2 regions of the Bradyrhizobium sp. STM 3566 genome follow, and region 1 is predicted to be linked to the other one. Evidence: riboswitches for the same ligand, from Rfam matches in the RefSeq annotation. Region 1 holds a riboswitch; the other holds the start of a gene.
What was found. A riboswitch is a leader RNA that binds a small molecule or an ion and turns the genes downstream of it on or off. The one in region 1 is predicted to bind cobalamin.
Positions count from the first base shown of each region.

Region 1 (3,410 bases):
TTTTGCCTCCGGTGGCGCCGCGATCTCGGTGCTGGCGCGCGAGCTGGGCTCAAACCTCGAGGTGGTCGATGCCGGCACGCTGGCCGAAGCGCAGATGCCCGGAATCGTCACCGACAAGCCGCGCAGCGGCACGCGCGATTTCAGTGTCGAGGCCGCGCTCACGCCCACGGAATTGGCCTACGCCTTCGGCGCCGGCCAGCGCGCGGTGGCGCGTGCGGAAGCCAGCCAGCCTGATCTCCTGATCTTCGGCGAGATGGGCATTGGCAACACCACCACGTCAGCGGCGATCGCGGCGAGCTTGCTCGGCGTGAGCGCCGAGGAGATCGCGGGCAGCGGCACCGGCGTCGATGCATTGGGCCGCGCGCACAAGGCGCGGGTGATCGATGCGGCGATTGCACGCCACGGCGTTGCCGGAGCCTCGGCCGAGAAGATCCTGTGCGCCGTCGGCGGCCTCGAGATCGCGGCGATCTCAGGTGCGATCATTGCGGCCGCGCAGAGCCGCATCCCTGTGCTGATCGACGGCTTCATCGTGTCGGTCGCGGCCCTGGCGGCAGTGCGGCTCAATCCGTCGTGCCAGCCTTACCTGTTGCCTTCGCATCAATCGGCAGAGCTGGGGCATCGCCTCGTGCTTCGGGCCCTGGACGTGCAGCCGCTGATCAGCCTCGATCTCAGGCTTGGCGAAGGATCGGGTGCGGCCATCGCGCTGCCGCTGGTCCGCTCGGCCTGTGCGCTTCACAACGGAATGGCGACGTTCGCACAGGCCAACGTACCGGATCGGCCTAGCTGATGCGCTGATTGACGGAAACGACGCGCCAGCCGTTCGCGAGCCGATCGATCCGGGTGAGCGACAGCGGATCGATCACGAAGCGCAAGGCGGCTTGCGGTGTCAGGTCCAGCGCGATGCAGAGCGCGGCGCGGATGGTGCCGGAATGTACGACCAGCGCTGCGGAGCCTGCGCCAATCCGCGACAGACCCAGCCGGACGCGCGCGACCTGATCGATAAAGCTTTCGCCGTTCGGCGGCTGTCCGCGCGCCGGATCGCGCCAGAACTGCGCATAGGCATCGCCACCGGTCGCGGCGAGCTCGTCATGCCGATGACCGGTCCAGTCACCGAAATCCTGCTCGCGGAATTCGCTGACCAACTCCGGTGCGAGCCCCAGTGCGCGCGCCGTCTCGACCGTGCGTCGCGACGGGCTGGCATAGCTGGTGGCGTCCGGCGCCAAGCGCTGCCGCAGAGCCGCCAATGCCGCGTGATCGCCGAGATCGGCCCGCGCATCGTCTGCATGGATCGCTCCGGCTGCGCCCTCGACGGCCGCATGCCGGATCAACCAGAGGAGCGTCTCGCCTTCCATGCTTATCTCCAAGGAAGTTGGTCGCTGTGGCCACAACGCCGCAACTGCCACATTGACTCTGTCCTGATGGTAATCCTAGATGCTCGCGACGGTTTTCCCGAGAGGGAATGAAAAGGGAATGCGGTGCGGGGCGTTGTCCCCAATACCGTGGCTGCCCCCGCAACTGTGAGCGGATAATCCTTCGTCACGAGCCACTGGGTCCTCGGTCCCGGGAAGGCGACGAAGCGGTCATGACCCGCGAGCCAGGAGACCTGCCGTCAGCCGTGGTCACACGCGAAGATGTCGGTCGGGGAGTACAGACATTCGGCTTCATCGGACGGCTCAAGGCCAAGGGTGAGACCTCGTTCGCTGTGACGTGCCACTGACGTCATACCGAGGTCCTATACCGTGTCTTCCATCCGTAACGTACGACCGCGCCGCTTCCCGCTTGCCTCCGTCGCATTCACATTACTTGCCGTTGTTGATCTGCCGGCCGCACTGGCGCAGCAAGCCCGGGAGCCGCTGCCGCCCGTCGAGGTATCGCCCGCCCAACCGCGCAAGCCGGCTGCCCGGGACGCACCGGGCACGCGTCGCGCGGCAGTGCGCAGGCCGGTGGCATCCGCAGCGCCGAAGCCCGCCGCGCCGGCCGCAGCCGTGCAGACGCCGCTCAACAGCAATGTGGTGGCCGAAAGCGCCTCACGGCTCGGACTGACGGTGCGGCAGACGCCCGCGACCGTCGAGGTGATCTCCGCCGAAACCATGCGCGAGCAGGGTTATCGCACCGTGTCCGAGGTGGCGCAGGGCGCGGTCGGCGTCACCTCCGGCGACAACCCGGCCGAACCTTCGGCCTTCTCCATGCGCGGCTTCACCAACAGCCAGATCAACACGCTCTACAACGGCATCAAGATCGGTCCGCAGAACATGACCTCGCGGATCGTCGACACCGCCAATCTGGAGGCCGTGGAATTCCTGAAAGGTCCGGCCTCGCTGATCTCGGGCGAGGGCGCCGCGGGCGGCGCGATCAACTTCGTCACCAAGCAGCCGCATACCGGAGCGATCCGCAACGAGGCGGATTTCTCGTACGATTCCCTGAACTCGTTCCGCGCCCATTACGGCTCGGGCGGCAGCACCAACGTCCGGGGCCTCGACTACCGCTTCGACATCAGCCGCTCCTCGCTCAACGGCTTTGTCGACGACACCTATACTAGGACGTTCGACGTGTCCGGGCAGCTCAACTACCGCATCTCCGACGGTCTCAAGGTCTGGGGTGCGATCGAGTACCGCGAGGACCGCGGCAAGGCCTATTGGGGCGCGCCACTGGTGCCGATCGCTTTCAGCGGCTCGCATGCGACGACGGGGATCGTCTCCGGCAACTACGTTTCGAACTACAACAACACCAATCTTGGCGCTATCACGATCGACGACCGCACCTTCAACACCAATTACAACGTCCTCGACAATCGCAACGTGGCGCAGGAGGTGTGGCTGCGGGGTGGCTTCGAGTTGAAGCTGGCGCCCGACCTGACGCTCAAGAGTCAGGCCTATGGCTATGGCGCGGAACGGACCTGGTTCAACAACGAAGTCGAGGCGTTCAACTCCACTACGAACCTAGTGGATCGCGAGCGCTTCTATGTCGCGCACAGCCAGCGTCTTGTCGGCAACATCACCGACCTGATTTGGGACGCGAACGTCGCCGGTTTCGACAATCGCCTCGTCACGACTTTGTCGTCGAGCTTTCTTGATTTTGTTCGGCCCGGAGCGGCCTTCCCCTTCCCGAACGACTCCGTCCCACTGGTAAACTTCGACAGGGGCTTTTACGGCCCCCTTACAATTCAGCGGCAGACCGCACGGATTGACAACGAAGCGCTGTCGTTCGAGGACCGGTTGAAGCTGACACGCAGCTTCGCGCTGATCGGCGGCCTGCGTGTCGAGCACATCGGGCTCGACCGCAACTGGACCGACAAGACCGGGCTGGAGAAGGCAGGCTTTCCCTTCACGAAAGACTGGGCGCCGGTCACCGGCCGCATCGGCTACACCTGGGAGGCCGTTCCCGGCCTGACCTTCTTCAGCCAGTACGCC
Region 1 is NZ_CP120692.1:4,680,516-4,683,925, reverse strand. Features, by position in the region: gene cobT (nicotinate-nucleotide--dimethylbenzimidazole phosphoribosyltransferase) at 1-787, shown strand, start outside; gene P6U27_RS22690 (histidine phosphatase family protein) at 780-1,352, opposite strand; cobalamin riboswitch at 1,425-1,626, shown strand; gene P6U27_RS22685 (TonB-dependent receptor) at 1,740-3,410, shown strand, end outside.

Region 2 (3,410 bases), 1.5 Mb from region 1:
CTTGGACCGCACTACGTCGCCAAACAGGATCGGTGGCCTGACGCAGCGCGATCCGTAGGACTGCACCCATCCGTTCCTGGTAAATGCGAAGCCGGCGAGGTGCTCGCCGAAGTACTGCACCATGTCATTGCGCTCGAACTCGCCGTGCACCAGGACGTCAAGACCGATGTCCTCCTGCCAATGTACAGCGCGCGCAGTCTCCTCCTTGAGGAACCTGTCGTATTGCTCGTCGCTCATCGCGCCTCGCGCATGCGCCGCACGGGCATTCCGGACCTCTGTGGTCTGCGGAAACGATCCGATCGTCGTGGTAGGAAAAGGCGGTAGTCCGAAACGATTGCTTTGGATCTCGGCACGACGGGCAAATGGGCTCGCGCGGCGACGCATGGTCTGATCGATCGCTTTCATCCGCACAGCGACATTGGCATCACGGATTTTGGGCGAAGTCTGGCGGACAGTCGCGGCACATTCCGACTCGGCAAGAGCTGGCGCGACATTCTGGTCGCCTGCGAGTGCCCGCGCCAGGATCGCAAGCTCTCGCATCTTCTGGACCGCAAAAGCAAGCCAGCTCTTGACGTCAGAAGCGAGCCCCGTCTCGAGGCCAACATCGACCGGAACATGAAGCAGAGAGCAGGATGGGGCGATCTGTACACGATCTTTGCCGAGCTTCGCAATCACGGGTTCGAGCCGTTGGCGCAGCGAGGACAAATTCGACCGCCATACATTCCGGCCGTCGACGACACCGAGCGACATGACGAGATCACTTCGGCCGCCAGCGATGATCTGGTCCAACAACTGTGGCGCTCGAACCAGATCGAGATGCACTCCGGCAACTGGCAGGCTCAAGGCGGTGTGCAGATTGTCGCCGAGGTCGCCGAAATAGCTGGCAACCATGATCTTGATGGCCGGCCCCTCCTTTGCGAGCCGGTCATAGGCATGCCGCAAAGATTTTCGCATCCCCTCATCCAGATCAAGAACCAGGCAGGGCTCGTCGAACTGAACCCAATTAGCCCCACGTTGGGCCAATTCCTGCAGAACCTCGATATAGACTGGTATCAGCTCATCTAATAGCGAGAGTGGCTGGAACGCAGGATCGGGACTCTTGCCGAGCTTTAGGAATGTAACCGGCCCGATCAGGACAGGGCGGGTCTGAAAGCCGAGAGCCTTGGCTTCCTCATACTCCTCGATCGGCTTGCGAGAGCATAGCCTGAAAGTCTGTCCCGTGTGAAACTCGGGAACCATGTAGTGGTAGTTGGTGTCGAACCACTTGGTCATCTCCTGCGCGGGTGCGCCAACTCCGCACGGTTGATCACCGCAAGTCGCATCCTGGTCGTCGACTTGTGAACCACGGGCCATGGCGAAGTACGTCTTGAGCGAAACGAGTTCGGATTTCGAAGCGTAGATCTCCGGGATGGCGCCAACCATGACACTTGTGTCGAGCACCTGGTCATAGAGGGAGAAATCGTTCGATGGAATGACCGTGACGCCGATAGATTTCTGACGAGCCCAGTTCGCGGCACGCAGGCCAGCTGCGTCCTCGAGCAACTGCTGTTCGCTGCTTTTTCCGGCCCAGTAGCTTTCTAGAGCGAGTTTGAGCTCGCGCCTTGGACCGATGCGTGGCGTTCCGAGCGTGGCAACCGGAAGGGAGAGAAGAGACATAGCGGTAACCCCATGTTGGGGGCAAAGGCCATGGCGGACGCAGGCAGGGGAAGTCGCACGGTGCGACGGCTGCTTGGCGCACCACCGGGACACCCCGCCCGTGGACGAATATATTGTCGGGGCAGGTCTCCTGGCTCACGGGTCATTGCTGCTGTCCGGCCTTCCCGAAGCCGCGCAGGCTTCAGTGACATCGTTGGACAGCGGCTCGCCGCTCACAGTTGCGGGGGCAGCGCCGGCATCTTCACCGGCTTCCCTCTTAGCTCCGGATCAAGTGGGACCGGAGAACCTCGACGACTTGGGATATCGGCAAGACAAGTCTTCCGTCAACCTCTCAGATTATGTCTCAAGCTGGTGCTGCGACATCCGCTACGCGAAGGGCCGCGCATCCTTATCGTTGCCTCGATGGAGAAAGGCTCTCCAGTCAGCCATATTGTAATAACCGTCACAGCTGCCCCGGGCCCGCACGCCAGATGGTGGAAGGGACAAATGCGGCTTGCGCCGGCAGGCACCGCTGCCTGGAGCAGAACGCATTTGATGCCCCGGCTTCCCGCCGGTCTTCGAGCGCGTCCGCCATCCAGCCGCCCTATCGACCAGCTCGATCCGTGCTGAATAAGCCTAGGGTTCAGACTCAATTGATCCAATAGGCGACGATGGCGGCGAGGTGCACGGCAGCCAAGAAGTTCCTGGCAAGTTTGTCGTAGCGAGTTGCGACACGCCTGAAATCCTTGAGCCGGCAGAAACAGCGCTCGATAACATTGCGCCCTTTGTAGGCGCGTTTGCTGAAGGTGTGGAGGGTCACCCTGTTGGATTTGTTTGGAATGACGGGCTTTGCGCCGCGATTGGCGATTTCGGCGCGAAAGCCGTCGCCATCGTAGCCTTTGTCCCCAATGAGGGCAGACATGGGCGGCGCGAGTTTCAAAAGGGCCGGCCCTGCGGCAATATCTGCGTCTTGTCCCGGAGTGAGATGAAATGCGCAAGGTCTGCAATCAGGGTCGCTCAGCGCGTGGATTTTCGTGGTCCGCCCACCGCGCGAGCGTCCGATCGCCTGTTCATGCTCCCCCCTTTTCCACCGCTCGCCGAGCGATGCGCCTTGATCGAGGTGGAGTCGATGGACAAGGTCACGCCATCCTTGCCGCAGCGGGCGAGCGCTTCAAAGATCGCCTGCCAATGTCCGCGCTTAGCCCAGCGATTGAAACGATTGTAGATCGTCGTGTAAGGACCATAGTCGGGCGGGCAATCGCGCCAGCGTGCGCCGCACTGAAGCATGTGAATGATACCGCTGATGATGCGTCGATCGTCATCGCGCGCCGGGCCGGTCTGGTTCGTTGGCAGATGCGGCTCGATCTGAGCCCACTGCTTGTCGTTCAGCCAGAACAGCCCTTTGCGCACCGAAGTCCCCCATCCCGAATCAACTTGGTGCGAAGGAATCAGAGATCGCTAATTAGGTACAGACCCTAAGACACCTGGCAAAGCCAGCAACATGCCTGACCAGCACGTTGATTTGCAGTACCAGCCAAACGCCAAATGCTCGGCGATGAAGATCGGCTTCGTCGTCGTTGGCCTTCTACCGCAAAGCGGCCGAACGGGAGGCTGCTCTCGAGCCGCACGTCGCGAAAGAAGCGGCAAACGCCGCTCTGGCCTCTTGGCCGCGAGCGCCCAGAGGATGGCAGAGATCGAAAGCCACATTCCGGCAACGATACGAACGAAACGGTTCTATGGCGGCAAGCGTGCTCCCAATTGTCATCAGGAACTTG
Region 2 is NZ_CP120692.1:6,216,547-6,219,956, forward strand. Features, by position in the region: gene metE (5-methyltetrahydropteroyltriglutamate--homocysteine S-methyltransferase) at 1-1,656, opposite strand, end outside; cobalamin riboswitch at 1,759-1,961, opposite strand; partial or broken gene P6U27_RS29920 (IS5 family transposase) at 2,285-3,045, opposite strand.
Region 2: linked by a shared signal. The riboswitch ahead of metE (5-methyltetrahydropteroyltriglutamate--homocysteine S-methyltransferase) and the one ahead of P6U27_RS22685 (TonB-dependent receptor) in region 1 are both predicted to bind cobalamin.